4 regions of the Pantoea sp. PvP021 genome follow, and region 4 is predicted to be linked to each of the others. Evidence: riboswitches for the same ligand, from Rfam matches in the RefSeq annotation. Region 4 holds a riboswitch; each other region holds the start of a gene.

Region 1 (7,712 bases), 240 kb from region 4:
GGGATATCCCTGTTACACTGGAGCTTCTTTTTTTCTGCGAAACGCAATTATGAACCCGCGACATCATCAGATTATTCAACTGGTTAATAGCCGGGGCAGCGTAACGGTCAGCGAACTGGCGCAGCTTACCGGGGTTTCTGAAGTGACGGTGCGGCAGGATCTCACGCTGCTGGAACGCGACCGGTTGCTGCGGCGGGTTCACGGTTCCGCGCTGGCGCTGGACAGCGATAACGTCGGCACCCGCATGAATACCCGCTATCCCATCAAGCAGGCGCTGGCACGACATGCGGCCAGCCTGGTTCAGGCGGGTGAATCGGTGTTCATCGAAGGCGGCAGCACCAATGCGCTGCTGGCGCGTGCGCTGGCTGACCGCGCCGATCTTACGCTGATTACCGTCAGTCACTATATTGCCCAGCTTCTTCGGGAAGCCACTTGTGAGGTGATTGTGCTCGGTGGCCTGCTGCAGAAAAGCAGTGAGTCAGTAGTCGGCCCGCTGACGCGGTATTCCATCCAGCAGGTTCATTTTCATCGGGCATTTGTTGGCGTGGATGGCTGGCATCCGGAGACCGGTTTTACCGGCCGCAACATGCTGCGCTGTGATGTGGTGGATGCCGTGCTGGCGAAAGGCGCTGAGAGCTATGCCCTGACAGACGCCTCCAAGTTTGGTCAGATTCACCCCTATCCGCTCTCATCCGGTTATCAGGTCGGGCATGTGATTACCGATGAGACGCTGGATGCGGCGACGGTAGCGCAGCTCAGGGAACAGGCGATAGAGGTGATACAGATCGCCGCAGGTTAAGCAGAACGGCCGGGGCCTTTAGTAACGGAGCCCCGCAGCATCAGGCTGGCCGTGAAAGGTGCCTGAGTATGCCAGTCTCCGCCATCCAGCATGGTCAGCAGGCGGTTAATCGTCTCATCGATCATCTCGGTGACCGGCAGTTTCATGCTGGATAACGACGGCGTGATGAAGGGCGCCAGCGGAATATCATCGAAGCCAATCACCGAAACCTGCCCGGGTACCGCGATGTTGCATTCAGTCAGACGTTTGATGGCACCAATCGCCATCTCATCATTACTCGCCACCAGCGCGCTGAATGTCACCCTGCGTTCCAGCAGCTGGTCCACGGCCGCCATACCGCTCTGCGCCGTCCATTTACCGGTCACGATTCGCCGGGAATCGGCTTCAATGCCCTGTGCGGTCAGCGCAGCGTGATAGCCGGAAAGCCGCTCCACGCCGGTCGGCGAATCGAGCGAACCGGTGATAAACGCGATCTCGCGATGCCCCTGATTCAGCAGATGGCTCACCGCCGCAGCGCTGCTGGCATGCTGATCGCTGTAAATGCAGTAGCTATGGTTGACGCGCAGCCGCCGGTTGATCACCAGTATCGGCTGTTTGTGCCGGGAGATAATCGCATCCAGCGCGTCAATGCTCAGGAAGCGCGGATAGATAATAATGCCGTCACAGCGCAGATCGAGCAGAAACTGTATCGCCGCCTCTTCCTGCTCAGCGGTGTGTTTGCCGTCCGCCAGAATCAGCTGGCGGCCCTGCTGCTCCAGTATGCGCGCGGAGTGTGCCATTAGTTCAGTGAAGTAGCTGCCGCTGTAGAGCGTATTGGTGATCACCAGTCCAATGGTCTGAGAGGTTTTTGTCGCCAGGTTGCGCGCCAGCAGATTGGGCCGGTATCCGGTTTCGGCAATCGCCTTCAGTACTTTTTCGCGCTTTTCCTGCCCGACATAGCCATTGCCCGAGAGCACACGTGACACTGTCGCTTTTGAGACGCCCGCCCTGTTTGCCACTTCCTGAATCGTTGCCATGGTGATGCTCCTTTGCTGCGTCGTCCTGCAGTCTACCTAAGCCTCTCAATCTTGGAAATATTTACCCCGCCTTAGTATGAAGTTACCTGGCAGCATCAGGTGATGGAGTTCACAAAAAAGAGATCTTGATGATTTTGACGCTTGTCGGCGCTGTGAAAGCACTTCATGATTTTGTGAAACCGGTTTCCTATTTGCCTGTCCGCAGGCGCAAAAACATAAAAACTTTGACCGATTTACCCTACAGAGAAGAGCGATCATGCCCAGAAATTATGCCGAGGTGTCACGCGCCATCGTCGATGCGCTAGGCGGCCTCACCAATATCGAAGCCGTAACCCACTGCATGACCCGCCTGCGGTTTGTGTTGAAAGATGAAAACCAGGTCGACTATCCCCGGCTCAAGGCGATCAATGGCGTTATGGGCGTGGTGCACAACGACACTCAATGCCAGGTGATCATTGGTAACAACGTGTCACAGGCTTATCAGGCGGTGCTGGAGCTGGGATCGCCCGCAGCGACATCGACTGCACCCGTAAAACGTAAAATCACGCTGCGAGGCATCGGCGCCGGTATTCTTGATGCGCTGGTGGGCACCATGTCGCCGCTGATTCCGGCCATTATTGGCGGGTCAATGGTTAAGCTGCTGGCGATGATCCTGGATATGGCGGGCGTGTTTGAGAAAGGCTCATCAACGCTGGTCATCCTCAACGTGATTGGCGATGGCGCATTCTTCTTCCTGCCGATCATGGTGGCCGCCTCTGCGGCGCTGAAATTCAAAACGAACATGTCGCTGGCGATCGCCATTGCCGGTGTACTGGTTCATCCCAACTTTGTTGAACTGATGGCGAAAGCGGCACAGGGTCAGGCGGTGGAATTTGCTTACATCCCGGTGACCGCGGTGAAATATACCTACACCGTAATCCCGGCGCTGGTGATGACCTGGATCCTGTCGCACATCGAGCGCGGCGTGGATCGTATTACCCCTGCCGTCACTAAAAACTTCCTGAAACCGATGCTGATTGTGCTGATTGCGGCACCCATCGCGATTGTGCTGATTGGTCCGATTGGTATCTGGATCGGCAGCGGCATCTCCGCGCTGGTCTACACCGTGCATGGCTATCTTGGCTGGCTTTCCGTCGCGATTATGGGCGCAATCTGGCCGCTGCTGGTGATGACCGGGATGCATCGGGTGTTCACCCCCACCATCATCCAGACCATTGCCGAAACCGGCAAAGAGGGCATGGTGATGCCGTCAGAGATTGGTGCCAACCTCTCGCTGGGGGGATCGTCGCTGGCGGTGGCGTTCCGGACCAAAAACCGTGAACTGCGCCAGACCGCGCTGGCAGCGGCGGCATCAGCGATTATTGCCGGCATTTCAGAACCGGCGCTGTATGGCGTTGCGGTCCGTTTAAAACGACCGCTGATCGCCTGTCTGATCAGTGGTTTTATCTGTGGCGCGGTCGCGGGCATTGGCGGGCTGGCCAGCCACTCCATGGCCTCTCCCGGCCTGTTTACCAGCGTACAGTTCTTCGATCCCACCAATCCCATGAGTATTGTCTGGGTCGGTGCGGTCATGGTGTTGTCTGTGGTGCTGTCATTTGTGCTGACGCTGCTGTTAGGTTTTGAAGATATTCCTGAAACCGAGCCCGAAACCAACACCGCACCCGAAAGCGCAACGCAACCTGCGCCCGTTACCGAACGCGCTAACGCGATTAATAGCCACTAAAGGAAAGGGTCACGCTGACCCGGAAAAGAGGATTGCATGTCTGATTCAAGGTTTCCGCAAGGATTTTTATGGGGCGGCGCACTGGCCGCCAACCAGAGTGAAGGCGGCTTTCGTGAAGGCGGAAAGGGCTTAACCACCGTCGACATGATTCCACATGGCCTGCACCGTATGCCGGTCAAACTCGGTCTGGAAAAGCGTTTTACCCTGCGTGACGATGAATTTTATCCCAGCCATGAAGCCATCGATTTTTATCACCGCTATCCGGAAGACATTGCGCTGATGGCGGAGATGGGGTTCAGCGTGTTCCGCACGTCGATTGCCTGGAGCCGTCTCTATCCCAATGGCGATGAACTGACGCCCAATCCGCAAGGCATCGCCTTTTACCGCGCGGTCTTTGAGGAGTGCCGGAAATATAATATCGAACCGCTGGTCACGCTCTGTCACTTTGATGTGCCGATGCATCTGGTGACTGAATATGGCTCGTGGCGCAATCGCAAAATGGTCGACTTTTTTGCCCGCTATGCCCGCAGCTGCTTTGAGGCGTTTGATGGCCTGGTGAAATACTGGCTGACCTTCAATGAGATTAATATCCTGCTGCACAGCCCCTTTTCCGGCGCCGGTCTGGTGTTCGAACCCGGTGAGAACAAGGATCAGGTAAAGTATCAGGCGGCCCATCATGAACTGGTCGCCAGCGCGCTGGTGACGCGCATCGCGCATGAAGTGAATCCGATGAACCAGGTCGGCTGCATGCTGGCAGGCGGCAACTTCTATCCCTGGTCGAGCAAGCCGGAAGATGTCTGGGCTGCGCTGGAAAAGGATCGCGAAAACCTGTTCTTTATTGACGTGCAGGCGCGTGGGGCCTATCCGGCCTACGCCGCCCGCGTATTCCGTGAAAAAGGTGTGACGCTTGAGATCGCTGACGGCGATGACGACATTCTGAAAAACAGCGTCGATTTTGTCTCGTTCAGCTACTACGCCTCACGTTGCGCCTCGGCCGAGATGAACGAGCAGAACAGCAGCGCCGCCAATGTGGTGAAATCCCTGACCAATCCCCATGTACCGCGCAGTGAGTGGGGCTGGGGTATCGATCCGCTCGGCTTACGCATCACGATGAATATGATGTATGACCGCTATCAGAAGCCGCTGTTTCTGGTGGAGAATGGCCTGGGCGCGCGCGATGAGATCGAATCAAATGGCGAGATCAACGATGATTACCGCATCAGCTATCTGCGCGAACATATCCGCGCCATGGGCGACGCGATCGAGGATGGCGTGCCAGTGATGGGTTACACCAGCTGGGGCTGTATCGATCTGGTTGCCGCCTCAACGGGTGAAATGAGCAAGCGCTACGGATTTGTCTATGTTGACCGCGACGACCTGGGTAACGGCACGCTGGCGCGCACGCGGAAGAAATCCTTCTGGTGGTACAAAAAAGTCATTGCCAGTAATGGTGCGGATCTTGAGTGACAACGTCACTTAAAAGCTATCGTCATGCTGTTACTGGCGCGACAGCAACGCCGGAACAGAACGCTTATTTCTGCCGTTGTACTCCGGCAGTAATTATCGTATAACCAATGTCTCCGAGGGGTGTCCTGTAATGGGCTGAGATGGCGTAAGCCGAACCCTTTGAACCTGATCTGGGTCATGCCAGCGAAGGGACGGGTCGGCAGATTTTCTGCGTCATCTCCTGCAACATTCCCTGTTCCAGACCGTATGCCCGGATCTCCCTGTTACTGGAGATCCTATGTCACATCCGCTTTTCGACACCGGCTTTTATGGTCGTCTGCGCCAGCAGGCGGGCAGTCAATGGCACGCCTATATCGGGCACGATTTTGTGCGGCAACTCGGTCAGGGCACCCTGCCATCCGCCGCCTTCCGCCACTATCTCACCCAGGATTTTCTGTTTCTGCTGCACTTCGCCCGTGCCTGGGGCTTGCTGATCAGCAAACTTTCCGAGCCAGCAGCCTTACGCAGCGCAACGGCATCGCTTAACGCCATCGTCAGCGAACTGCCACTTCACCTGGCTTACTGCCAGCAATGGGGTATCAGCGAGGCGGCTATGGCGAGTGAACCCGAGGCAGTGGAAACGCTCAACTACACCCGCTACGTGCTGGACGTGGGTCACACCGGGGATGCGCTGGAGCTGCTGACCGCGCTGATGCCGTGCGTTGCCGGTTACGCTGAAATTGGCCTGACACTACTGCATGATCCCGCAACCCGCTTTGAGGGGAACCCTTACGCGGCATGGATAGAAAATTACGGCGACGAAGCCTATCTGGCTGGCGTTCGCTCCTCACTTTCACTGTTTGAAACCCTGGCCCGGCAGCGCGCCGGTGAACACCGGTTTAACCCGCTGGCGGAGATTTTTACCACTGCAACCCGGCTGGAAGCCGCTTTCTGGCAGATGGGTCTCAACCATGCTGCCGCCCAGCGGATCAGCTCATGAACCTGCCGTGCCATCCGGTGCCGCCAGGCATTTCAATTCGCCAGCTCAGCCTGAATTATGGCCAGCAGCCACTCTTCAGCCAGCTTGATCTGGAGATCGCGGGCGGTGCTTTTACCGCTTTACTGGGTGCCAGCGGCGTCGGAAAAAGCAGCCTGATGCGGGTCATTGCTGGTCTGACGCCACCCACCGCCGGGCAGGTCAGCGGCAGCGACGGCCTGCCACTGACCGGACGCATCGCCTGGATGGGGCAACAGGATCTGCTCTATCCGTGGCTCACGGTTGAACAAAATGTCTGTCTCGCCAGCCGCCTGAGAGGTGAAAGGGCCGATCGCGACTGGGCGCAGCATCTGATGATGCGGGTAGGTCTGAGCCATTCTGCAAATGCGCGACCCGCGACTCTTTCTGGCGGGATGCGTCAGCGCGCCGCGCTGGCCCGCACCCTCTACACCCGTCAGCCCGTTGTGCTGATGGATGAGCCCTTCTCCGCACTGGATGCCCTCACCCGCGCTCAGATCCAGACGCTGGCCGCAGAAGTGCTGGTCGGACACACCGTGCTACTGATTACCCATGACGCCGCCGAAGCCTGTCGGCTCAGTCACCACATGCTGGTGATCGGTTCTGCGGGAATTGAAACCTGCCCGCCCCTGGCGGGTCAGCCACCGCGGGCTGCAGACGACATACAGGTATTGCAGAGTCAGGCCGCATTGCTGAAGCAGCTGAGCAGGATTGCGGGATGAGATTACACAAAGGTTTTGCCAGTCTTCACCGTGGAGTGATGCTGTTTGCCGGACTGATTGCGCTGTGGTGGCTCGCCACACTGAGTTCGGTTCCGGCCTTTCTGCTGCCCTCACCCGCTGCGGTCACCATCGCACTGTGGCAAAACGCAGGTTATCTCGGCCATCACACTTTGATTACCCTGACCGAGATCGTCAGCGGCATGGCCCTCGGCGTGCTGCTGGGGAGCGTGCTGGCGCTGGGCATGACCTTTTCACCGTGGCTGCAGCGCTGGATGATGCCGCTGGTGATCACCAGCCAGGCGATTCCGGTTTTTGCCCTGGCGCCGCTGCTGGTGCTCTGGTTTGGTTTCGGCATGGGCGCCAAAGTCGCGATGGCCGTCCTGGTAATCTTCTTCCCGGTGACCTCCGCCTTTTTTGATGGCCTGCGTCGCGTCACGCCCGGCTATCTCGATCTGGCTCGCACGCTGGGCGCATCACCTGCAGCGCAACTGCGCCATGTCCGGCTGTTAGCCGCGCTGCCCGCCCTGGGCTCAGGATTGCGGATGGCGGCAGCCGTCGCGCCAATAGGCGCAATCATCGGTGAATGGGTCGGCTCGGCCGAGGGGCTGGGCTACGTGATGCTGAATGCCAACGCCCGGATGCAGAGCGACCTCTGTTTCGCCGCCTTGTTTATTCTGGTGCTGATGACGCTGGCCCTGTGGCTGACCCTCGACAACCTGCTGCGCCGCCTGATTACCTGGGCACCCGAGACACATTAATGACTAAACCAATGAGAAAACCCATGACAAAAATGCCTCTGTTTACCCTGCTGTTCAGCGCCACCTTAGCCACACAGGCTCAGGCGATGGAGAAACTGACACTGGTGCTCGACTGGTATATCAATCCCGATCATGCGCCAATTATGGTGGCCCAGCAGACCGGCGCGTTTGCGGCAGAAGGGCTGGAGGTTAACATTGTGCCGCCTTCCGATCCGGCGCTGCCGCCGCGTCTG
Region 2 (7,712 bases), on a different contig from region 4:
CGCCAGCGACTGAATCCGAAACTGACGTTCATCTTTCAGTAATTCGCTGACCTGCGCCTGAAATTCCTCAGGAATAAACGCGACGGACTCCTGCACCGGCAGCACCACGCGCTGCGCGCCCGCATCGGTCGCGAGCCAGAGGATAATTTCGGTGCCATGCGGGCTGTCGCGCCAGTGGCGGGTGAGCAGAAAACCTGCACGGGGCATATTCAGATGTTCTCCGGACTCAGCATTTCAGGATGAGAAAACCGCTTCAGTATAACATGGATATTTATACAGTTCCCGCCACCCGCTTTTGTCAACATTGTCCTACAATTCTTGCCTTGACGCTGTGTGGCTGGCTCAGGACAATCCAGCCTTCTGCTTTTACTTAGGATGATTATGGAAGCCTGGATTCAACAACTGATTACGCAGTCCCTGGAGTGGGCGCTGTTTGCCGTTGCGCTGGTGACGTTTCTTGAGTCGCTGGCGCTGGTCGGGCTGTTGCTGCCAGGTACGGTGATGATGGCCAGTCTGGGCGCGCTGGTCGGCAGTGGCGAACTTGGCCTTTACCCGGCCTGGGCGGCGGGCTTTGCGGGCTGCCTGATTGGTGACTGGGTTTCCTACGGCATCGGCTGGAAATTTCAGGGGCCGCTGCATCGCTGGAAGTATCTGCAAAAGTATAAAGGCCTGCTGGATAAAACCGAGCACGCCCTGCATCAGCACAGCATGTTTACGATTCTGGTCGGACGCTTTGTTGGCCCCACGCGTCCGCTGATCCCGCTGGCGGCCGGTATGCTGGAGCTGCCGGTGCGTAAATTCCTGCCGCCGAACATTATCGGCTGCATTCTCTGGCCGCCGCTCTATCTGCTGCCCGGTATTCTGGCGGGTGTGGCGATCGATGTGCCCAAAGCCGCGCAGGGCGGCAGCTTTAAATGGCTGTTACTCGGCGCAGCACTGCTGATCTGGCTGGGTGTCTGGTTATGCTGGCGCTGGTGGCGCAGCGGCAAGAGTCGCGACTGGGCATCGGCCTGGCTGCCGCCTGAGCGCCTGCGCTGGGCAGGGCCGCTGGGGCTGGTGATTGCCGTCGCGGCTTTCGTCGGTATTCAGTTCCATCCGATGATGCCCATTTTCCGTCATCTGCTGTGGCAGGTTTTCTTCGCCTGAATCGCTTAACGACGCGGGATGCCGAGCACGTCGGCCTCCCGCGTGTCGCCCGACAGTAACTGTCGGGTCTCGCCATCCCAGTAAACCCGGCCATCCACAATCACCACGCTGCGCGGCGCAATCTGCTGGGCATCTTCCAGACTGTGCGACACCATCAGCAGCGTGATGCTGCGCGCTTCACACACCGAACGCACCAGTTGCAGCATCTCTCCGCGCAGCGCGGGATCCAGCGCAGAAAAAGGCTCATCCAGCAGCAGCACCGGACGGTCACGTAGCAGACAGCGTGCCAGCGCCACGCGCTGTCGCTGTCCGCCTGACAGCTCGCCCGGCAGGCGCGTCAGCAGATCGCCTAATCCCACCTGATCGGCCAGCGCTGCAAGCTGCTGGCGCTGCCCGGCGCTCAGCTTCAGTCCGGGGTGCAATCCCAGCGCCATGTTCTGCTGCACGCTGAGGTGCGGAAACAGGTTGTTCTCCTGAAACAGCATCGAAACCGGCCGTCTGGCCGGCACGCTGTGGGTGTGCTCCTGGCCGTCAATCATCAGGGTGCCCTGTTTCACCGGCAGGAAACCGGCAATCAGGCTCAGCAGGGTGCTTTTACCGGCCCCGCTGGGGCCGAGGATCGCGATGCGCTCGCCGCGGGTGGCTTTGAGACTAAAGCGCATCGGCAGATGCTGATAAAGGTACGTGAGGTTATTCAGTGTCAGCATGGCGGCCTGGTAATTTTTCCATCAGGGTGAACAGCAACAAACAGAGCAGCAGCAGCAGCAGCGCGGTCACTGCACCGTCAGCACCGCGATAGGCACCGATCTGTTGATAAAGGTAGAACGGCAGGGTGCGGAAATCGGCAGTACCAAACAGCGCCACCACGCCAAAATCACCGATCGACAGCACGCAGGCAAAGGCCAGCGCCTGGGCCAGCGGACGTTTCAGCGCCCGCAGTTCAATCAGCCGCAGCCGGTTCCAGCCGTGGATATCCAGCGAATCACAGAGTCTGCCGTAACGCTCCGCGACGTCACGCATCGGGTTCTCCAGCACTTTCAGCGCATAGGGAATGGCGATCAGCGCATTGGTGAAGATCACCAGCCCGTCCGCCGACGCCGGCAGACCAATGGTGGCGTTAAACAACAGGAAAAAGCCGGTGGCGAGCACGATGCCTGGCATCGCCAGAATCAGCATGCCGCTGGTGTCGATAAGGGTTGCCGCCGCCGGGCGCTGACGCAGGCGCAGCTCGCGGCTGCTCCACAGCAGCATCATGGTCAGCACCACACAGAGCAGACCGGCGCCGGTGGCGATGCGCAGTGAGGTAAACGTCGCCTGCCAGAGTGCAGGCTGCGCCAGCGCGCCGCGCAGTCCGCCGTGCAGACCATCGATGATGACCGCCGCCAGCGGGGGCAGCAGCAGGATCAGCGCCAGCAGGATCAGCAGCGCATCAACCAGCTGCGCCCCGCGCGAATCCTGCGGATCGCGCCAGCCATTCAGCTGGCTGGTTCCGGCGGGAATCGCTTTGCTGAAGCGCTGGCTGAGCAGCACCAGCGTCACGCAGCAGCCAAGTTGGATCAGCGCCAGCAGTGCAGCGCGCCCCGGATCGTAGTCATAACTCAGCGCCTGGAAAATCGCCAGCTCGATGGTCGTCGCCTGCGGGCCGCCGCCCAGTGAGAGCACGGTAGCAAAGCTGGCGAAACAGAGCATGAAGATCAGCGCGCCGGTCGGCAGCAGCTGACGCCGCAGCCATGGCCACTCCAGCAGACGAAAATGGTGCCAGCCGCGCAGGTCGAGCTGTGCCGCCAGCTGACGCTGTTCCGCCGGAATGCTCTCCAGCGCCTGCAGCATCAGGCGGGTCGCCAGCGGCAGGTTAAAGAAGACGTGCGCCAGCAAAATGCCCGACAGACCGTAGGGAGAGAAGTGGTAATCAATCCCTGCCAGCTGGCACAGCTGCGCCAGCCAGCCGACACGACCATAGACGGTGAGCAGACCAAATACCGCCACCAGCACCGGCAGTACCAGGGTCATGGCGCACAGACGCAGCAGCAGCTGACGGCCAGGGAAACGGCGTCGATAGAGCGCGCGCGCCAGCGGTATCGCCGGCAGCAGCGACAACAGCGCGGAGAGCAGCGCCTGACCAAAAGAGAAGGCGATAACGTGATGCAGGTAATCATCCTGCAGCACGCTGCGCCAGTCATTCTCTGGCGCGGCGCTCCAGAGTGCACCGAAGGCCAGCAGCGCCACGCTGATTAACAGCAGCGTGGCGAGCGAACCGGGGATAAGCCAGCGCGGCATCAGCGGCTGACGGCGCGTTGCCACTGGCTGATCCAGCCTGAACGCTGGCTGGCAACCTCTTCCGGCGAGAACTGCAGGGCGGTGGCGGGCACAGTGAGCGCGCTAAAACCGGCAGGCAGCGGCGTGTCGATTACCGGGTACATCCAGTTACCGGTCGGGATAGTGCGCTGGAAGTCGGGTGACACCATAAACTTCATGAATTGCTGTGCCAGCGCCGGCTGTTTGCTGCTGGCTAACTGCGCGGCAACTTCAACCTGCAGATAGTGGCCCTCTGCAAACGGCGCGGCGGCATAGTTCTCTTTTTTCTCTTCGATGATGTGGTAAGCCGGTGAGGTGGTGTAGCTCAGCACCAGATCGCCTTCGCCCTTGAGGAACAGGCCATAGGCTTCACTCCAGCCTTTGGTCACCGTCACGGTTTTCTGCGCCAGCTTTTGCCACGCCTGCGGTGCCTGATCGCCATAGACTTTCTGCATCCACAACAGCAGACCTAAGCCGGGGGTGCTGGTACGGGGATCTTCGTAGATCACCCGCCACTTCTCCGGGCTGTCGACCAGCTCTTTCAGGCTTTTTGGCGGATTCTTCAGCCGGGTTTTGTCATAGACAAACGCGAAGTAGCCATAATCAAACGGCACGAAAGTGGTGTTGTGCCAGCCGCCGGGCAGTTTTAATGTCGAGGAATCGACCTGACTTTCGGCAAACAGACCGGTTTTCTGCGCCGCCTGTACCAGATTGTTATCCAGCCCCAGTACCAGATCGGCTTTGCTGTTTTTCCCTTCCATGCGCACGCGGTTCAGCAGCGACACGCCATCTTCCAGCGTGACGAATTTCAGCTCGCAGTTGCACTGCGCCTCGAAGGCTTTTTTAACCGCCGGGCCAGGGCCCCAGTCAGCGGAGAAGGAGTCGTAGGTGTAGACCGTGAGAACCGGCTTAGCCGCCAGAACGGGGGCGGAGAGTAACAGCAGCACCGGCAGAACTTTGTTTAACACTTTGCGCTCCTTCAGGAGAATAGGGGATGAGTCGCAAAGGATCTGAGCACAGAGGCCTCCCAAATCCCTACGTCGGTATTAACCGAATCAGGTTCGACGGGTATCTCTCAGCTGCTTGCTGGTGACAGGCGGCACCCCGTTGAGAACGTCACATTCTAGTCATTTCAGCGCCGGGGCGAAAGCCTCACAGCGCGGGTGGCGCGAACCAGGCGGATTTAAAATCAAACCAGCCCAGCGTATTCATCCGAACGCCGCGCATGCTGCGCTGACCTTCAAGCAGCAGCCAGTGGTGAAACAGCGGATGAAGACCCGCTTCTTCGACTAACTGTTTACTCCATTCGGCCAGCGGCAGCGTTTTCTCGCGCCAGCGGGCCGCATCGCTGTGCCAGTCGATCGGCAGACAGTGATGCAGCAACGGGATCTCATAAAGCTGCGCAAACAGAGAGTAATTCAGCGGCAGGGTAAAGTTCACGCTGCCAAGCCAGATATCACTTTCCGCTTCGCCCTGATACCAGCTTTCGTAGCTGATCTCGCGGGTCTCCAGCGTGACGCCATGCTCTGCCAGCAGCGGACGCAGCGCGTTAGCGATGCCTTCATGCTCCACGTGCTGGCTGTACCAGGTCAGCGTCAGGTGGGTTAAGCCGGGCGGTTTTTCCACTGGCGTCAGGTCGCGCCGGTGATGCCAGCGCGGCAGCAGGCCATACGCCGGAAACCAGTAGCGCTGGTAGCCGACACCGGCGTGATTGAGCAGGGCGATAGGATTAAACAGGTAGCTGACCCAGCGCCGGACCGCCTCGTTGCGTCCCTGTTCTGAACGCTGGTCGAACAGCAGATAGTAGCAGCCCTCTTCAAGACGGCTCTCCTCCTGAACCTCATCGGCTCCGTCGCCCTGCAGGCGGACACCGGCATAGACCAGCTCATCGCTGATGTCGGGCAGTACCCAGATAGAGACATCATCAATCAGGGCGCGAAAACCAAAATAGTCATCAAACGCTTCGATCTTCAGCTGACTCTCCTGATTGCGGATCACCCGGTAAGGACCGGTGCCAACGGGCTGGCGGGCAAAATCGTGCAGCGTCGGCCATTCGCGCGGCAGGATCATCGCACTGACGCTGCCCAGCAGCCAGGGCAACCCTTCATCGGGCTGGCTTAAGCGGATATCCAGCGTCCAGGGCGCGGGCGAGTCGATCTGCTCGATATGGGAAAAGAGCGGATGAGGGCGCTGACGCTCAAGCGTGGCCAGCACATCCTCCATCTCCAGTTCTCTGCCGTGATGAAAGCGAATCGCCGGACGCAGAAAGAAGCGCCAGTGAAGCGGGGAAGTCTGCTGCCAGTGGTGCGCAATATCGGGCTCGATTTCCCCGTTTTCCTCATTTATCCGCGTCAGGCCGTTGAAAATCTGTCGCGCAATGTGGGTTTCGGAGCGCCGCAGCGGCGAACCGGGCAGCAGATTGAGCAGCGGACGATAGTAGAGCACCCGCAGGATATGCTTGCCCTGACGGAAACTGCGGCCCAGATGCGCGGCGATCATCTGCCGTACCTGATTTTTATCGCCCACCAGCTGGACCAGCTGATCGATGCGATCCTGCTCCAGCAAATCCTCGGCACGTTGCTGCTGCAAAGCCAGTCCGGTATAGCAGAAGGTAAGCTGTGAACGCTTGCCGCGTCCGGCTTCCGCCTGCCAGATTAGCCAGCCCGCGGCCTGCATCCGGTTGAGCAGATTGCGCATATGGCGGCGCGAGCAGTGCAGCAGGTCAGCCAGTTCGCTAAGGGTAATCTCCTGCGTTTGCCCCTGACAGCTCTGCCACAGGCGAATGAACTGCTGCTTCAGACGTGATGAGGACATAAAAGAGGAACTCCCGATGAAAAGCGCTCTGTTTTTCTTGCCCTATTTTAAGAGCAAACTTTACGTTATGGGAAGAGCGGGAGGCATTCAGCACTGAATGGCGTTCGACCCTGACTTCGCTGTTCAGCGGAGTGCTTTTCTGAGTAGGGTGCATTTACACCGCCAGCAGATGATCTCTGCTGGCTTTTTTCATGTTGCGCGGTATCGTCTACCCTTCTTTTTCCCCTCTGTTTGTTCTGTAAGGGATTTCGGTATGAAATCGCTGTTAACGCGGCAGCGCCGCATCAATCCGGTTTACCTCGCTTTTATGGTCGCCTCGTTCATGCTGGGCATCGCGGGCGCACTGCAGGCGCCGACGCTCAGCCTGTTTCTGACGCGCGAGGTGCAGGCGCGGCCCTTCTGGGTCGGACTGTTTTTCACCATCAATGCGGTGGCCGGTATCGTGGTGAGCATGCTGGTGGCAAAGCGTTCTGACAGCGTCGGCGATCGTCGTCATATCATTCTCTTTTGCTGCCTGATGGCGCTGGTCAATGCGCTGCTGTTTGCTTTTACCCGCCACTATCTGACCTTGCTGACGCTGGGCGTGCTGCTGTCGGCGCTGGCCAGCGTCTCGATGCCTCAGCTGTTTGCGCTGGCGCGGGAATATGCCGATCAGTCGGCGCGTGAAGCGGTGATGTTCAGTTCGGTGATGCGTGCGCAGCTGTCGCTGGCGTGGGTGATTGGGCCGCCGCTCTCCTTCGCGCTGGCGCTGAACTACGGCTTTGTAACGCTATTTATGGTGGCCGCCGCGCTGTTTCTGATCTGTATCCTGCTGGTCTGGTTCACCGTGCCGTCGGTGCCACGTTCGCAGCCCCTGATGCAAAGCGGCGGGCTGCCGCTAAGTGGCTGGCGCGATCGGGATGTGCGTTTACTGTTCCTGGCCTCAGTCGCGATGTGGACCTGCAACACTATGTATATCATCGATATGCCGCTCTATATCAGCACCACGCTGGGCCTGCCCGAGAAGCTGGCCGGTCTGCTGATGGGGACGGCGGCGGGGCTGGAGATCCCGGTGATGCTGCTGGCCGGACATTACGCGCGGCGTATCGGCAAGCGCCGGTTAATGCTGATCGCGGTGGCGGCTGGCGTACTGTTTTATCTGGGGCTGGTGCTGTTCAATTCCCGCACGTCGCTGATGGTGTTGCAGCTGTTTAACGCGGTGTTTGTCGGGATTATTGCTGGCATAGGGATGCTGTGGTTTCAGGATCTGATGCCAGGACGGCCTGGTGCAGCGACCACCATGTTCACCAACTCGATCTCGACCGGCATGATTCTGGCTGGTGTTATTCAGGGCACGCTGAGTGAGCGACTGGGACATGAGGCGGTTTACTGGCTGGCATTCGGGCTGGCTATTGTGGCGCTGGTGATGTCGGCACGGGTGCGCGACGTATAAAGAAGAAGGGCGACCCGATGTCGTA
Region 3 (7,712 bases), on a different contig from region 4:
CGACTATGCGCTGGCCCCGGCAAAAAATGCCTTTTGTCTGCCGGACAGCATCCCAGATCGGCTCGCCAGTCTGGTTGAGCCTTTCACTATCGCCGCCAATATCACCGCTTTTCTCAAGCCGCAGCCAGACGATGTGGCGCTGATTTACGGTGCCGGTCCGATGGGGCTCACTGCGATTCAGGTGCTGAAGGGCGTCTATAAGGTTAAAAAGGTGATGGTGGTGGATCGCCTGCCGGAAAGGCTGGCACTTGCAGAGCAGAGCGGTGCGGATCAACTGTTTGATAACAATGAAATCCCGCTGGCGGCACAGCTTGAGGGCGTGCAGCCTACGCTCATTATCGACGCGGCCTGCCATCCCACCATTCTGGCTGAAGCAGCTGCCCTCGCCTCACCGGCCGCGCGCATTGGCCTGCTGGGTTTCTCCGGCGAGCCGTGCAGCATTACTCAGCAGAGCCTGACCAGCAAGGAGCTGTCGCTGTTTACCTCACGTCTTAACAGCAATCGTTTCCCCCAGGTGATCGAATGGATGGAAAAAGGGTTAATCCAGCCAGAGAAACTGGTCACGCACTACTTCCCGCTGCAGGAGATTGAGCGTGCGATGACCCTGTTTGAAAAAGATCCGCGCACCTGCTGCAAAGTCATACTTCAGATGGGTTAATTATCCGCTGAACACCAGGTCTCCTCAGCCGGTGCGTACCCGCTGGCATGACTATAAAGATAAAACAGATCACGGAGTTTGTATGTTCAAGAATCTGCGCTGGACCCTCGTTTTGCTGCTGTTCCTGGTTTACATGATTAACTACCTCGATCGTGTCGCCCTGTCGCTGACGGTGCCGCTGGTGGAAAAAGATCTGGCGATCAATGCTGAGCAGTTTGGCATGATCTTCGGCAGCTTTTTCTTTGGCTATGCCCTGTTTAACTTCCTTGGCGGCCTTGCCACTGACCGCTATGGCCCTAAAATCGTGCTGACCGTGGCGGTAGGTGCCTGGTCCATTTTCTGCGGCATGACCGCACTGGCCACCGGCTTCTGGTCACTGCTGATCCTGCGTGTGCTGTTCGGCATGGCTGAAGGCCCGATCTGCTCCTCGGCCAACAAAGCGATTAACGGCTGGTTCCCGAAAAAACAGGCCGCGACGGCCATGGGCTTACTGAGTGCCGGATCACCTTTAGGTGGTGCGGTCGCTGGCCCGATCATTGGTTATCTGGCGCTCGCCTATGGCTGGCGTCCGGCGTTCGTGATTGTCTGCTGCATCGGTCTGGTGTGGATGGCGTTCTGGCTCTTCTTCGCCGCTGACAATCCGGCGAAGAGCAAGCGCGTCAGCGAAGAGGAACGTCTGCTGATTGATCGCCTGAAAGCAACGAACCCGAATGATGAAGTTGATTTGTCGGAAACGTCACATCCGTTTGGCTACTACCTGCGCCAGCCGATTATCCTGGTCACCGCTTTTGCCTTCTTCTGCTACAACTACATTCTGTTCTTCTTCCTGAGCTGGTTCCCGGCCTACCTGGTGCAGGCGCACGGCCTGGATATCAAATCGATGAGCATCACCACCATGATCCCGTGGATCGTCGGTTTCGTTGGCCTGGCGCTGGGTGGCTGGATCTCCGATAAGATCTTTAACATCACCGGCAAGCTGTTGTTGTCCCGCAAAATTGTGCTGGTGGTCTCACTGCTGGCCGCCGCAATTTGTGTGGCGCTGGCGGGTACGATAAAAGATGTGGTGCCTGCGGTAATTATGATGTCGGTGTCGATTTTCTTTCTCTATATCACCGGCGCAATCTACTGGGCGATTATTCAGGATGTGGTGCACAAGAGCCGTATCGGCAGCATCAGCGGCTTTATCCATCTGGTGGGTAGCCTCTCCGGCATCATCGGGCCCATCGTCACCGGGTTTATTGTTCATCACACCGGTAAATTCGATAGCGCCTTTATCCTGGCGGGCTGTGTCGCCGCGCTGGGTGCCTTCCTGGTGTTATTTGTGATTCGCAGTCCGAAAACCCAGGATAAACCGGTTTCGGTCTGAGTGTTGTTTCGTTAACAGATGTATGATTTCGGGGCGCTTTGCGCCCCGTGTGCCATAAGGATGGACTATGTTACAGATTGATCGCCTGCCCGCGGAGGTCAAGCGCCCCGCTTACGACCGCAGCCAGTTAAAAACCCGCATGGTACATATCGGTTTTGGTGCATTTCACCGCGCCCATCAGGCGCTCTGCAGCGATAAGCTGGCTGAACAGGGCAGCGACTGGGGTTATTGTGAAGTGAACCTCAACAGCGGCGCGTTGATTGAGGCCCTGCGAGAGCAGCAGCTGCTTTATACTCTCACCGAGATGGCCGATGATTCATTGCATACCCGGGTGATTGGCGTCATTACTCAGGCACTGCACGGCAAAAGTGACGGTATTGAGGCGGTGATCAATGCCATGAGCCAGCCTGAGGTAGCCATTGTCTCCATGACCGTCACCGAGAAAGGCTATTGCCACCAGCCTGCCAGTGGCAATTTAAATCCCGATCACCCTGACATCGTGCATGACCTGCAGAATCCGCATTCGCCGCGTTCGCTGCCCGGTCTGATTCTGGCCGCGATTCGCCGCCGACGGGATCAGGGCTTACCCGCCTTTAGCGTGATGTCCTGTGACAACATGCCGGAAAATGGTCACGTGACCCGCAACGTTGTTGTGCAACTGGCACAGCATCAGGATCCGGCCCTGGCAGACTATATTCAGCAACACATTACCTTCCCCTCCACCATGGTGGATCGTATCGTTCCGGCCATGACCGATGCAGCGTTTGCGGCACTAGGCGCGCGTCTGGGTTCCGATGACCCGGTTGCGGTTGAAGCGGAGCCCTTCTTTCAGTGGGTGATTGAAGATAACTTCGTCAATGGCCGTCCGGCGTGGGAAAAAGCGGGCGCAGAACTGGTCAGTGACGTTCTGCCCTATGAAGAGATGAAACTGCGCATGCTGAATGGCAGCCACTCTTTCCTGGCCTATCTCGGCTTTCTGGCCGGTTATGAGTACATCAGTGACTGCGTGGCCGATCCCCATTTCCGCGCCGCCGCCCGTTCACTGATGATTGATGAGCAGGCGCCGACGCTGCGTACCCAGGGCGTGGATCTCAACGCCTATGCCGATTCGCTGATCGCCCGTTACGAAAACCGTGCCATTAAACATCGCACATATCAAATCGCCACTGACGGATCGCAAAAATTGCCACAACGCATGCTCGACAGTCTGCGCTGGCATCTGCAGCGCGGTAGCCGCTGCGACCTGCTGCTGCTGGGCGTGGCGGGCTGGATGCGCTATGTCGGCGGCGTCGATGAACAGGGTCAACCGATTGAGATCCGCGATCCGCTGAAAGCCACGCTGGCAGAGACGGTTGCCGGTAGCGAAGAAGGCGAAGCGCGTGTCCGTGCGCTATTGGGTCTGCGCGACATCTTTGGCGAAGATTTAGCGCAGAACGCCGATCTGGTGGCCCGACTGACGACGTATTACCAGCAACTGACGACTCAGGGCGCGCGGGCGACGGTGCAGCAGTGTATCAGCCAGGCATAACAGCCGGTGACAAAGCGCTGGCGCAGACGCAGCGCGCTGATTAGACTGACACTTTCCCATCGCGCTGGCCCCTGCCAGCCGTAATATGGATATTGCTGCATGTCGATCGCCTATACCATTACTACCAGCGAACCGGTAAATCAGCAGATTTACCGGTATCTGCGCAAAGATATCGTCACCTGCGCAATTCAGCCGGGCTCGCTGCTCTCGGAAAAAGAGGTATCCGCGCGCTTCAACGTCTCACGCCAGCCGGTGCGCGAAGCGTTCATCAAGCTGGCCGAAGCCGGACTGGTACAGGTATTGCCGCAGCGTGGCACTTTCGTGCGCAAAATCTCCGCTAAGCGGGTGGCGGATGGCCGCTTTATCCGGGAGGCCGTTGAGGTGTCGGTGGTTCGCCGTGCGGCACTGGAGATTGATGATCCGGCTCTGATGGCGCTGGAGCATAACCTGCAGCTGCAGCGCATGGCCGCTGAGCGGCATGACAGCCAGGCTTTTCTCACTCTGGACGATGAGTTTCATCGCCTGATTGCTGAAAGCATTGACTGTAAGCTGGCCTGGGAAACGGTGGAGAACATCAAAGCGGCCATGGACCGGGTGCGGTTTCTGACGCTGAGTGAAGTCTCTCCACCGGACAAGCTGATTGAGCAGCATGAAGAGATTTTTGCGGCGCTGAAGCGTCATGACGCCGATGCAGCCGAAGCGGCAATGCGTCGTCATCTGCAGGAGATGATCTTCTCTATCACCCCGATTGCCGAGCGTAACAGCGCCTGGTTTGAAGCACCCTGAACCTGAAACCGCCCGCACCACCTGATTACCAGGTCGATGCGGGCCTTCGTCATTACCACCATTGATGAAAATGGTGAACCGGCCCGATACCCTTCCCGACCTCCAGCGAATCCGCCTGCAGCAGCGCCTGCTGTAACCAGTTTTTGGCTTCCCCAATCGTCTCTGCCCAGTCAGCATGACGTGGTCGCAACGCGGCTAAGGCTGCCGACAGCGTACAGCCTGTGCCGTGCGTATGACGGGTATTCACGCGCGGCGTACTGAATCGCTGCTCTGCTGAGTGCGTGATCAGCCAGTCCGGGCTCTCCGCCGCCGCAAGGTGACCGCCCTTCATCAGCACGGCCTGACAGCCCAGTGCCAGCAATGCCCGTCCCTGCTCGCGCATCTCCTCTTCATCTGCCGCAATGGCGCAGTCCAGCAACGCCGCCGCTTCCGGCAGATTAGGCGTGATCAGCGAGACCTGCGGCAATAACAGCTCTCGTACACTGGCTACGGCGTCTGGCGAGAGCAGCGCATCACCACTTTTCGCAACCATGACCGTGTCCAGCACGATAAACGGGATTGCCGCATTGCTCAGCCGGGCCGCAACCTGCTCCACGATAGCCGTTTCTGACAGCATGCCAATTTTTGCGCTGTCGATGCGCACATCACTGAGCACCGAATCGAGCTGGGCGGCCACAAAGTCAGGCGTAATGCGATAAACCGACTGCACGCCGCAGGTGTTCTGTGCCACCAGCGCGGTGATGACGCTGGTGCCATAGGCTCCCAGAGCGGAGAAGGTCTTGAGATCGGCCTGAATCCCTGCGCCGCCGCTGGGATCGGTACCCGCAATCGTCAGAGCGTTAATACGCTTCATGATTACCCTCCAGCGTCCAGAGTGCATCAATAAACGCCGTGGCAAAGCTGCCGGGGCCGGCAGCCTGCGCCGCTGCCTTTTCACCCGCCAGCGCCATCACCTGACAGGCGGCCGCGACATTCATCAGCCGATCGCCAGGCAGAGAGCTGAAACCCGCCACCACTGCCGAGAGGGCGCAGCCGGTCCCGACTACCCGTGTCATTAAGGGGTTTCCACCGTGTACAGCAAGGAGTCGCTGACCATCGGTGGCGTAGTCCACTTCACCGGTGACGACCACCAGCGTGCTCCAGGTTTCCGCGAGCTGTTGGGCCGCATCGAGTGCTGCATCCGCCTGATGCAGCGTGTCGACACCGCGCCCGCCGCTGGCCTGTTGTGCCAGCGCCAGAATCTCTGACGCATTCCCCCGAATCACCGCCGGTTGCTGGTTTAACAACTGCTGGCAGAAGTCACTGCGCAGCGTCAGCGCGCCGACGGCAACCGGATCGAGTGTCCAGGGCGTGCCCGCCTGATTAGCCGCGGTGACGGCAGCCTGCATCGCCTGCTGGCGCTCACGGGTTAAGGTGCCCACGTTAATCAGCAGTGCATCGGCCATGCTACTGAACTGGGCGGCCTCAGCGGCATCGATCACCATCGCCGGTGAGGCATGGAGAGCCAGCAACACGTTGGCGGTGAAGTTCTGGACCACGTCATTGGTCATACAGTGCACCAGCGGTGACTGGCGGCGGAAAGCGTGCAGAATGGGCGCGAAGTGCGCGGCAGAAAGGTGTTGAGATTGATGTGTCATCGTAGCTCCCAACCGGCGAACAAGAAGGCGAATGCGGTCAGGCATCAGACTTCCCTACGCTGGCATTATCCAGTTCAGGTCAGCGGGTTTTTCTCAGCCCTTTCCGTGTGGAAAGCGGCACCCCGAGTCGTATTACGGCTTGCAGCATAGGCAAGCCGCGCAGCGAAAGCAAGCGACTCCCGCCTGGGAAATAATCAGAGCTGAAACAATTCACATGATCCCGATCAACGCCTGAGGGTGCAAAAAAAGGCTTAATGCTGCGGGTTAACGAGATACCTCTTTATAGGTAGCCCCGCTTATTACCCGGATAGGTAATATTTCCCGCAGTGACTCTGGTTATCCCATAATAATTAACCTGCTTGCAGCATCATCGTAAAAAACACTTTATTTCATGGAGTCAGAAAACTCCTGAAGCGGAACTTCATACTATTCAGGATGTATGATGCGATTTTTAGCGCTTATTCCACACCGCCATCGATGGCAGGATATTAATATTGAACGCAGGGGTGCCGTGGCACCCAATGGCAGACAGTACCTCTCCACCTATATCTCCGCCCGTTGCACAGGCTGTGGCGAAATTATTCACCGGATCTATTATCGCGACATCAGCGATCGGCAGGCGCGCCGCTGGTTAGGTTAGCGTCCCGGCAACGGTCATTCCGGACACAGTTCAGGTTAACAGTTAGTTAGCAATTTGTTAGTCTGGTAACTAATCATCGTCTGACCAGACTCTCTCTATGCCACTGCTGTTTGAAAGCTTAAGCCATCAAATTTACCTGTCAGCCCCGCTGTTTATCCTGATCCTGCTGGGGTACTGCCTGACGCGCCTCGGGAAATGGCCCGCCAGCATCAGTGAAGGGATGAACCGCTTTGTGTTTAACGTTGCTCTGCCCTGCATGCTGTTTCGGGTGATGAGCACCTTCTCGCAAAGTCCGCCGGTGGATGCGCGCCTGTTGCTGGCCTTTTTCGGCAGTTGCCTGCTGGTGTTTATCGTGGGACGACTGCTGGCAACAAGGCTGTTTAATCTGGATGGCGTAGCGGCGTCGGTTTTTGCGCTGGGCGGCATCTTTTCCAATAACGTGATGCTGGGGATCCCGGTGGCCACGGTGCTGCTGGGGCCAGAAGCCCTGCCCCCGGTGGCGCTGGTGCTGGTGTTTAACAGCCTGATCCTCTGGACCTTACTGACCGTTTCGGTCGAGTGGGCAAAACAGGGCAGCTTCTCGCTGGAAGGACTCTGGCGCACCCTGCTCGGCGTGCTGAAGAATCCGCTGATCATCGGTATTCTCAGCGGTACAGCCTGGAGCTTTCTGCAACGTCCCTTGCCGCTGCTGGCCGCTGAACCGCTAAAGATGCTGGCCTCACTGGCTGCACCCTTGTCGCTGGTGACGCTGGGCATGAGCCTGGCACACTATCGGGTGCGGGATGGCTTAAAAGAGAGCTATACCATCTGCCTGCTGAAGCTGGTGCTGCAACCGATGACGGTATGGGCTATCGCGTGGCTGACCGATCTGCCGCCGCTGGAGAGTAAAGTGGTGGTGCTGCTGGGATCGATGGCAGTCGGGGTTAACGTCTATCTGATGTCGCAGAAGTTCAATGTCATTACCGGCCCGGCGGCGGCGAGCATGCTCTTTTCTACCGTGTTTGCGGCGGTGACGACGCCAATCTGGATGATGCTGATGACGCTGGCGGGCTATTAACAGGCTAAAAAAAAGCCCCTCAGCAGGCGTGCTGAAGGGC
Region 4 (7,712 bases):
AATCCTGACGAAGCGTTTGCGGGCTATACCCAGCTCTATCCCTTCGATCAGTATGGCGTCTGTGCCAGCCTCATACAGGACAAGGCGGGCTTATCACAGCCCGCCACCTCGTTATGCCTGAAAGCACTTCACAATGCGGGGCTGGTTGAAGCCAGCAAAGTCGGGAAATGGACTTACTATCGCCGCGCCGAACCGCGCATTCGTGAAATAACCGATGCGGTAACCCAATCGCTGCAGGCGCTTTAAAAGCGACGGCGTACAGGGTAATGTAGATGTCAGCGCCATCCTTCTGAGGGTGACTTCACCGAACGCATTAACTCAGGGTCAGAAAATGTTTATGTCAGTTCTGTCTTTCACAACCGTCACCACCACCGCCTCTGGCGGCGGCGTGAGCGACTCTGTGACAGGCACCTGACACAACTGATTCTCACTCCCCGCCGAACCGGACGGGGAGCTGTTCTCCGTTCTTAAAACTGAATGGAGACACGTCATGGTTACATCTGAAAGTGCACTTTTAATTATCGACATGCAGCATGGCCTTTTTAATGGTCCCGAGGCTCCCTTCGCCGCAAATTCGATCTTGTCGACCATCTCACTTCTCATTACTAAAGCTCGGGCTTCTGCCGTCCCCCTCTTTTTCGCACGCCATATCGGCCCTGATGATTCCCCTTTTAATGAGCAAAGCCCGCTGACGCGCCTGATCCCGGAATTGCAGGTTAACCCGCAGAGTGATGTCGTCTTCACCAAAAGATATCCCAGCTGTTTCAGGGATACTGGCCTGCAGCTTCAGCTGAGGCAAAAGGGCATTAAGCAACTGGTGATTGCGGGGATGAAAACGGAGTTCTGCGTTGATACTACCTGTCGGGCAGCCCCGGAGCTGGGTTTTAACGTCGTACTGATTTCCGATGCGCACACCACCGTCGATAATCCCTACCTCTCTGCGGAGAAGATTATTGCGCATCACAACCAGACGCTGGCGGGCCCCTTTGTGACGCTGGCAACCGCAACTGACTGGCATTTCGGTTCTGCCGGTTAAGTCCGATTTTCTGACCCGGTTCCATGCAGTCTGCTTGACGAAGCTGTCTGCTTAACTTACAACTAAACCCGTCAGGGGAGTCTCGCCAGAGAGACTGAGAGGCTAATAGCGCACCGCGCGGCTTAGCGACCCTTAGAACCTGACCCAGTTGATACTGGCGTAGGAAGACGGGTATCTCATCAGATACTTGCCGCAGGGGCGCATTCGCAACGTTCCTGCCTTTTCCCTCTGTATCACGGGTCTTCGTTAACGGATAACGAGGCCAAATTGAAAAATCTCATCCTGAATCTTTCTTTTCCTGTCCGGTGGACACCATGAGCCGCTGGTCGGTGCTCGGCAGCGGCGTTGCCGGGCTTTGTGTCGCCACGCTGCTGCTGGAGCGGGGAGAAACGGTCGAAGTTATTACTCAGCCTGACTGCCGTGCGGCCTCGCACTGGGCGGGCGGCATGCTCGCGCCCTGGTGTGAAGCAGAAAGCGCACCGCCACAGGTGATCGAATGGGGCCAGCACGCGGCCAGCTGGTGGGCGAAACGCGTTGATGGCGTGGAACAGCAGGGCACGCTGGTGGTTGCTCCGCCGCGTGACAGCCGCGAACTGACGCGCTTCGCCAGCATGACGCAGCAGCATCAGTGGGTCTCTCCCGGTGACATTGAACCCGCACTGGAAAACCGCTTTGCCCGCGGCCTGTTTTTCGCCGCAGAGGCGCATCTCGATCCGCGCCGCGCCTTGCAGCAACTGCGCGACAAACTGCAACAGGCTGGCGTCCCCTTTCACAGCGGTAAACCCGGCGGCAAAATCATCGACTGCCGTGGCATCCACGCCACCGATCGGCAGCCCGCCCTGCGCGCCGTGCGGGGCGAAATGGTGATCCTGCACACATCCGACGTACAACTCTCCCGTCCTGTCCGGCTGCTGCACCCGCGCTTTCCCTGCTATCTGGTGCCGCGTGCCGGGGGCCACTTCATGCTGGGAGCCACCATGGTGGAAAGCCACGACAGCAGCCCGATCAGCGCCCGGGCGATGATGGAATTGCTCAGCGCCGCTTACAGCCTGCATCCGGCGCTTGCCGAAGCGCGGATCGTGGAGAGCGGCACCGGTCTGCGTCCTGCTTACCGGCAGAACCTGCCGGAAGTCCGCTACGAAAATGGCCGTTTCTCACTTAACGGCCTGTACCGCCACGGCTTTTTGCTGGCCCCGATCATGGCTGAAAAACTTATGCTGCAACTGACTCAGGAGATAACTCATGCGCGTTGAACTGAATGGACGCACGATTGAAACCGGCGCAACGACGCTGGCGGAGCTTATGGCGGAGCAGCAGATCGATCCGCGGACCGTCGCCACCGCGCTGAACGGGGAGTTTGTACCGCGTAGCCGCTATGCCAGCCAGCAACTTGAGGCGGGCAACCAGCTCGAAATCCTGTCACCGATGCAGGGAGGTTAACCATGTTCTATCAATTTACTCCGCAATCCCGATTTCTGCTCGGCACGGCCGGTTATCCGTCACCGGACATTCTGCATCAGGCGATCAACGCGTCAGGCGCGGAGATTATTACCGTCAGCCTGCGGCGGGAAGGCAGTGAAGGCGGCGCTTTCCGCACGCTGCTGCAACAGCTCAACAAACGTATTCTGCCGAATACGGCAGGCTGCCACACGGTGAAAGAGGCGGTGACGACGGCGCAGATGGCGCGTGAACTGTTCGACACACCGTGGATCAAGCTGGAGGTGATTGGCCATGCCGACACGCTGCAGCCCGATCCTTTTGCCCTGGTTGAGGCCGCACGGATTCTCTGCGCTGACGGGTTCCAGGTGTTTCCCTACACTACGGAAGATCTGATTGTCGGCGAAAAATTGCTGGAAGCGGGCTGTGAAGTGCTGATGCCCTGGGGCGCGCCGATCGGCTCCGGCCAGGGGCTGCGTAATATCGAGGGGCTGCGCGCTATGCGTGCGTGGTTTAAAGATGTGCCGTTGATTATTGATGCGGGCATTGGCGCACCTGGCCAGGCGGCTCAGGCGATGGAGATGGGTTTTGATGGCGTGCTGCTCAACACGGCGGTGGCAAAAGCGCGCGATCCGGTGCGCATGGCCGGTGCCTTTGCTGCTGCGATCCACGGCGGACACGAAGCGTTTCAGGCGGGATTGATGGAGCAGCGCGACATGGCGTCTGCCTCTACGCCTATTTTTGGTCTGGCACAATTCAGTTAAGGAGCAGCGATGGAGCGTTATCAGCGACAGACGATGTTGCCAGAGATTGGTGAAGCGGGGCAGCAGCGGCTGAGCAGGGCAAAGGTGCTGGTGGTGGGGGCGGGCGGGCTTAGTGCGACGCTGCTGCCGTTACTGGCAGGCGCGGGTGTGGGATTTATCCGTCTTTACGATGGCGATCGGGTTGAACTGCACAACCTCCACCGGCAGACGCTGTTTGGCGTCGACGATGTGGGCCAGCAGAAAGTATTTTGCGCTCAGCGTGCGCTGGCGCAGCGCAATCCTGACTGCCACGTTGAGGCGCATCCACACGCGCTAAGCGCCAGTCAACTGCCGCAGGCGCTGGAGGGAATCGATCTGGTGGTGGATGCGGCGGATAACTTCGCTATTACTTATCAGCTCTCCGATGTCTGTTATCCGGCAGGCCTGCCGCTGATCTGCGCCTCGGTGCTGGGACGCAAAGGCTATGTTGGCGGATTCTGTGGCGGTGCGCCTGGCTATCGCGCGCTGTTCCCGCAGCTGCCCACGGCCTCGGGTAACTGCAATACGGCAGGCGTAATGGGACCGGCGGTAGCGACGCTGGGCGCAATGCAGGCACAGATGGCGCTGAGCGTATTGTTAAAACTAACGCCATCGCCGCTCGGCTGCATGATCCACTGTGACTTTGTTGACTGGCATATCAGGCAGTTTCGTTTTGATGACGCACCTGAACCTGACGCGCCCGGCACGCCCTTTATCGATCGGGCCATGCTGATGGAGGATGATTGCATAGTGGAGTTGCGCAGCCTGGAAGAGGCACCGGTCAGTGTGGCCGAGCGGGTGGTGCGAATTCTGCCGCAGCAGATAGCGGCCTGGCAACCGCCGGTCAATCAGCGTGTGGTACTGGTGTGTGCCAGTGGCATGCGCGCAGCCCAGGCGGCTGAGAACCTTGCCGCGCGGGGGATTGCGCGGCTTGCGCTGGTGGCGGCAAACACGCTGTAGCGTGCCGGTTTAGACCACCTCGACCAGCTGGAACGTCTCGAAGATCAGCTCCATTTCGCTGTGAAAATAGCCTTCACGCTCGAAGTAGCGCTGATGTTCCTGACGCCAGTGGTCGAGGCTCAGATCGCCTTCACCCTCCAGCATCGCCATCTCTGGCGTGACGCGATCAAAGCGCGTCAGGAACAAGCCGGTGGTGCGGATCACGCAGACGGGCTGCTGTTCGCCGTTGAGAACAATGCTGTAACCGCCCGGTTGAGGCAATGCTTCCTGATCCTGCCAGCTCCGCAACGACCCGCAGGTGGCCACTTTCTTACCGGCAATAATCAGCGTTGCGAGCTCGCTGGCTAATTCCGGGGAGTCACCAAATGCATCTGTGAAGGCACCCGGATATTTGTCCTGCAGTTGTTGCAGCGTCATCGTCATCAGCAAATCCTCAATGAATTAGGCGTGTGGGCCCGGCGTAACGTCAGGTTATCGCCATGCAGGCCAGCGGTGCCGTTAAGATGAACAACAGCAGCGGCTTTAATCCCACCGTCTGCTGCTGATAGCGGTACAGCTTACCCGGCCTCCACATGGGAAAACAGGCTTAATTATCAGGATATTGAGTTTGAGCGTGAGTGGGGTCGCAAAGGAGAGACTCAGTCTGGCGCGGCCGGGCACAGCCGCGCACTAATATTAACGAATCAGAAAGCTTGCCCAGTGCGCTATATCGTCACCGCTGCTGATTTCGGGCTGTACCAGACCGTTTACCATAAAGGTCGGTGAAACGTGAATGCCGTTCTGGCGGGCATATTTGCAGTGCCATTTAATGGCGTTCTGCAGGTCAGGCTGATCAAACGCGGCGCTGGCATCTACGCCGCTGACCTCTTTCAGGCGGGCGAGGATTTGATTCGGCGTGGCATCGCGGTTCGGACCGGTACAGTGATCGGTGAACTCAAACTCTTCACGGTGATCGGCTACCGCCTGCATCACCTTTTTCGCGGCCTCTTTGCTTTCGCAGGCAGCGGCAAGGATATAGCGCACTATCAGCCCGGAATAGAGGTGCCACGGCTGTGATTGCAGACGGATCTTCAGGGTGATGTTCTCTTCACCCGCGTGCGCCAGTAACGCGTCGAATTTATTGAAGGCGCGCACCGAAAAAGGACAGGTGGGTTCCAGAAAGACTTCAAAGATCTCAGGGCCGTGGCCCCATACCAGTACATCAGCGTGCTGACTCATCGACAACTCCTTGAACATTAACGAGACGGGAAACCTGTTTACCCTGGCAAATCCCTCTGACATCAGCCAATTAAGAATCAGCCGCAATTGTTACAAAAAACAGCAATCAGCTGATGAGTCGCGTGTAATACGCGACAGACAGGTCCATTAGTCGTTAGAATTGCCAACTTTGGCATTTTCAACTGCTGGCACGGCGTAGCCGCCCACGAACAGCTATAGTTGTCAGCAGTGTGCAATCTTTTGCAGGATGCAGCCATTTAAGCTGCTTCACTGCTGTTTGTTTGCCCGGAGCTGATAAGCGTTAGAAGAGGTTAATTTTGCATACCGATCTCACCTGGAAAACTCTCCATCACGTCATCAATCAGACGATCTCTGACATGCTTGACGAGCAGCAGACCATTGATGTGTTATCACTGCGCGCCCGGCTGCATGAACTGGCTGAAAAAGAGGAGGATGAGGTCATGCTGCTCTGTTACTGGCAGGCCAGCAAAATTCTGATGCGATTACCCACGACCGTCACCGCCAGTCAGTTAATGACCGCGGCACGCCACGCTTTTCGCACCCCGCTGAATCACGATCTGCTTTAAAGGCTGCGTCCTACACAAATATCAGGATGGTCCTCACTCAAGCTTCAACAGCGTGTTCCCTTATTTTTCTCCTGAACACTGTTTTCCCCAATCTCTGTTAAAATTGTACCTCTGCGCCATTTTGCAGGATGCATGTTCGGGAGAAACTATGTTGTGGATTTGGAATGCCCTGATTGTTCTGGTCACTGTTATCGGAATGGAGATAACGGCTGCACTGGCGCACAGATACATTATGCATGGCTGGGGTTGGGGCTGGCATCTGTCACATCATGAACCGCATAAAGGCTGGTTTGAGGTTAATGACCTCTATGCCGTAGTGTTCGCCGCTCTGTCGATTTTGCTCATTTATCTGGGCAGCACGGGTGTCTGGCCCTTGCAGTGGATCGGCGCGGGTATGACGCTCTACGGCCTGCTCTATTTTATTGTGCATGACGGCCTGGTGCATCAGCGCTGGCCATTCCGCTATGTTCCGCGCCGGGGTTATTTACGCAGGCTTTATATGGCGCACCGCATGCATCATGCGGTACGAGGCAAAGAGGGCTGTGTCTCGTTTGGCTTTCTTTACGCGCCGCCGCTGTCAAAACTGCAGGCGACGCTGCGAGAACGTCATGGCGTTAAACGGGGCGCTGCCAGAGATCAGCGGAGCGTGGAGCGTGACGCGCCACCCGGGAAGTAACCGCCTGACCCGATGCCGCCACCAGCAGTGCCAGTTTCTCTGGTGTGCTGGTGGACTGGCGTTGATCCCACGCCTGTGAACCCGCCTGAACTACCTTCATACCGATTTTACGATAGACCTGCTGCGCGGTAGCAATCGCCCACGCTGAACGCAGCGGTAAACCCGGCAGGCCAGCCGACGCCGATCGATAATAGGGCTCTGCCGTTTCCACCAGCCGACGGGCGACGCGGCTTAATGCCTGGCGATTTTGCGGGTCGGCCAGATTCTCTCGGGTCAGCCCCTCTTCAGCCAGCCACACAGCGGGCAGATAGCAGCGTCCCGCTTCAGCATCTTCAACGATATCGCGCGCAATATTGGTCAGCTGAAACGCCAGACCGAGATCGCAGGCGCGATCCAGCGTGGCGTTGTCGCGTACGCCCATAATCTGCGCCATCATCAGGCCAACCACGCCCGCGACGTGGTAACAGTAACGCAGCGTATCATCCAGCGTCTGATAGCGTGTCTCATGCACGTCCATCGCAAAGCCCGCCAGATGATCAAAAGCGTAAGCAGGCAGAATATCGTGTGCCATTGCCACCTCCTGAAAGGCCGCAAAGGCGGGCTCATGCATCTGGGATCCGGCATAGGCCTGACGCGTTTTCATCTCCAGCTGCGCCAGGCGCTGTTCGGCGGATTGCAGCGATGGCGTATCGTTGCTGAATCCCAGGACCTGATCGTCAATCACATCATCACAGTGACGGCACCAGGCGTAGAGCATCAGCACGCTGCGTCGGGTTTTGGCATCAAACAGTTTTGACGCGGTGGCAAAGCTTTTCGATCCCACCTCCATGGTGTCTACGGCATGATCAAGCAGTGACGGACTATTCAAGCCAGATCCTCCAGCATCAATCCTGCGGTAGCCTTGGCCGAGCCAATCACCCCTGGAATACCCGCGCCAGGATGGGTACCTGCACCGACGAGATAGAGATTATTAATATTTTTATCGCGGTTGTGAGGCCGGAACCAGGCGCTTTGCG

What was found. Region 4 has a riboswitch for thiamine pyrophosphate ahead of ACVKSX_RS09910 (FAD-dependent oxidoreductase). Riboswitches for the same ligand answer to the same signal wherever they lie in the genome.
Region 1: another riboswitch for thiamine pyrophosphate. It lies ahead of ACVKSX_RS11070 (TenA family protein); the one in region 4 lies ahead of ACVKSX_RS09910 (FAD-dependent oxidoreductase).
Region 2: another riboswitch for thiamine pyrophosphate. It lies ahead of thiB (thiamine ABC transporter substrate binding subunit); the one in region 4 lies ahead of ACVKSX_RS09910 (FAD-dependent oxidoreductase).
Region 3: another riboswitch for thiamine pyrophosphate. It lies ahead of thiM (hydroxyethylthiazole kinase); the one in region 4 lies ahead of ACVKSX_RS09910 (FAD-dependent oxidoreductase).

What each region holds. Positions count from the first base shown of each region.
Region 1 covers NZ_JBSRXX010000002.1:406,993-414,704, reverse strand. Annotated here, with positions in the region: gene ACVKSX_RS11090 (DeoR/GlpR family DNA-binding transcription regulator) at 50-799, shown strand; gene ACVKSX_RS11085 (LacI family DNA-binding transcriptional regulator) at 796-1,815, opposite strand; gene ascF (PTS cellobiose/arbutin/salicin transporter subunit IIBC) at 2,072-3,538, shown strand; gene ACVKSX_RS11075 (6-phospho-beta-glucosidase) at 3,575-5,005, shown strand; TPP riboswitch at 5,112-5,214, shown strand; gene ACVKSX_RS11070 (TenA family protein) at 5,283-5,984, shown strand; gene ACVKSX_RS11065 (ABC transporter ATP-binding protein) at 5,981-6,721, shown strand; gene ACVKSX_RS11060 (ABC transporter permease) at 6,718-7,479, shown strand; gene ACVKSX_RS11055 (ABC transporter substrate-binding protein) at 7,503-7,712, shown strand, end outside.
Region 2 covers NZ_JBSRXX010000009.1:92-7,803, reverse strand. Annotated here, with positions in the region: gene polB (DNA polymerase II) at 1-213, opposite strand, end outside; gene ACVKSX_RS19145 (DedA family protein) at 382-1,146, shown strand; gene thiQ (thiamine ABC transporter ATP-binding protein ThiQ) at 1,152-1,853, opposite strand; gene thiP (thiamine/thiamine pyrophosphate ABC transporter permease ThiP) at 1,837-3,447, opposite strand; gene thiB (thiamine ABC transporter substrate binding subunit) at 3,423-4,409, opposite strand; TPP riboswitch at 4,456-4,558, opposite strand; gene sgrR (HTH-type transcriptional regulator SgrR) at 4,594-6,255, opposite strand; gene ACVKSX_RS19120 (MFS transporter) at 6,509-7,687, shown strand.
Region 3 covers NZ_JBSRXX010000001.1:97,112-104,823, reverse strand. Annotated here, with positions in the region: gene ACVKSX_RS00375 (Zn-dependent oxidoreductase) at 1-658, shown strand, start outside; gene ACVKSX_RS00370 (MFS transporter) at 741-2,024, shown strand; gene ACVKSX_RS00365 (mannitol dehydrogenase family protein) at 2,092-3,552, shown strand; gene ACVKSX_RS00360 (GntR family transcriptional regulator) at 3,652-4,338, shown strand; gene thiD (bifunctional hydroxymethylpyrimidine kinase/phosphomethylpyrimidine kinase) at 4,391-5,191, opposite strand; gene thiM (hydroxyethylthiazole kinase) at 5,178-5,975, opposite strand; TPP riboswitch at 6,010-6,110, opposite strand; gene ACVKSX_RS00345 (hypothetical protein) at 6,418-6,615, shown strand; gene ACVKSX_RS00340 (AEC family transporter) at 6,713-7,672, shown strand.
Region 4 covers NZ_JBSRXX010000002.1:168,214-175,925, reverse strand. Annotated here, with positions in the region: gene ACVKSX_RS09920 (ArsR/SmtB family transcription factor) at 1-246, shown strand, start outside; gene ACVKSX_RS09915 (cysteine hydrolase family protein) at 491-1,036, shown strand; TPP riboswitch at 1,100-1,219, shown strand; gene ACVKSX_RS09910 (FAD-dependent oxidoreductase) at 1,351-2,289, shown strand; gene thiS (sulfur carrier protein ThiS) at 2,279-2,476, shown strand; gene ACVKSX_RS09900 (thiazole synthase) at 2,479-3,237, shown strand; gene ACVKSX_RS09895 (HesA/MoeB/ThiF family protein) at 3,247-4,215, shown strand; gene ACVKSX_RS09890 (ASCH domain-containing protein) at 4,225-4,638, opposite strand; gene ACVKSX_RS09885 (DsbA family protein) at 4,891-5,433, opposite strand; gene ACVKSX_RS09880 (hypothetical protein) at 5,751-6,020, shown strand; gene ACVKSX_RS09875 (sterol desaturase family protein) at 6,169-6,696, shown strand; gene crtB (15-cis-phytoene synthase CrtB) at 6,635-7,564, opposite strand; gene ACVKSX_RS09865 (phytoene desaturase) at 7,561-7,712, opposite strand, start outside.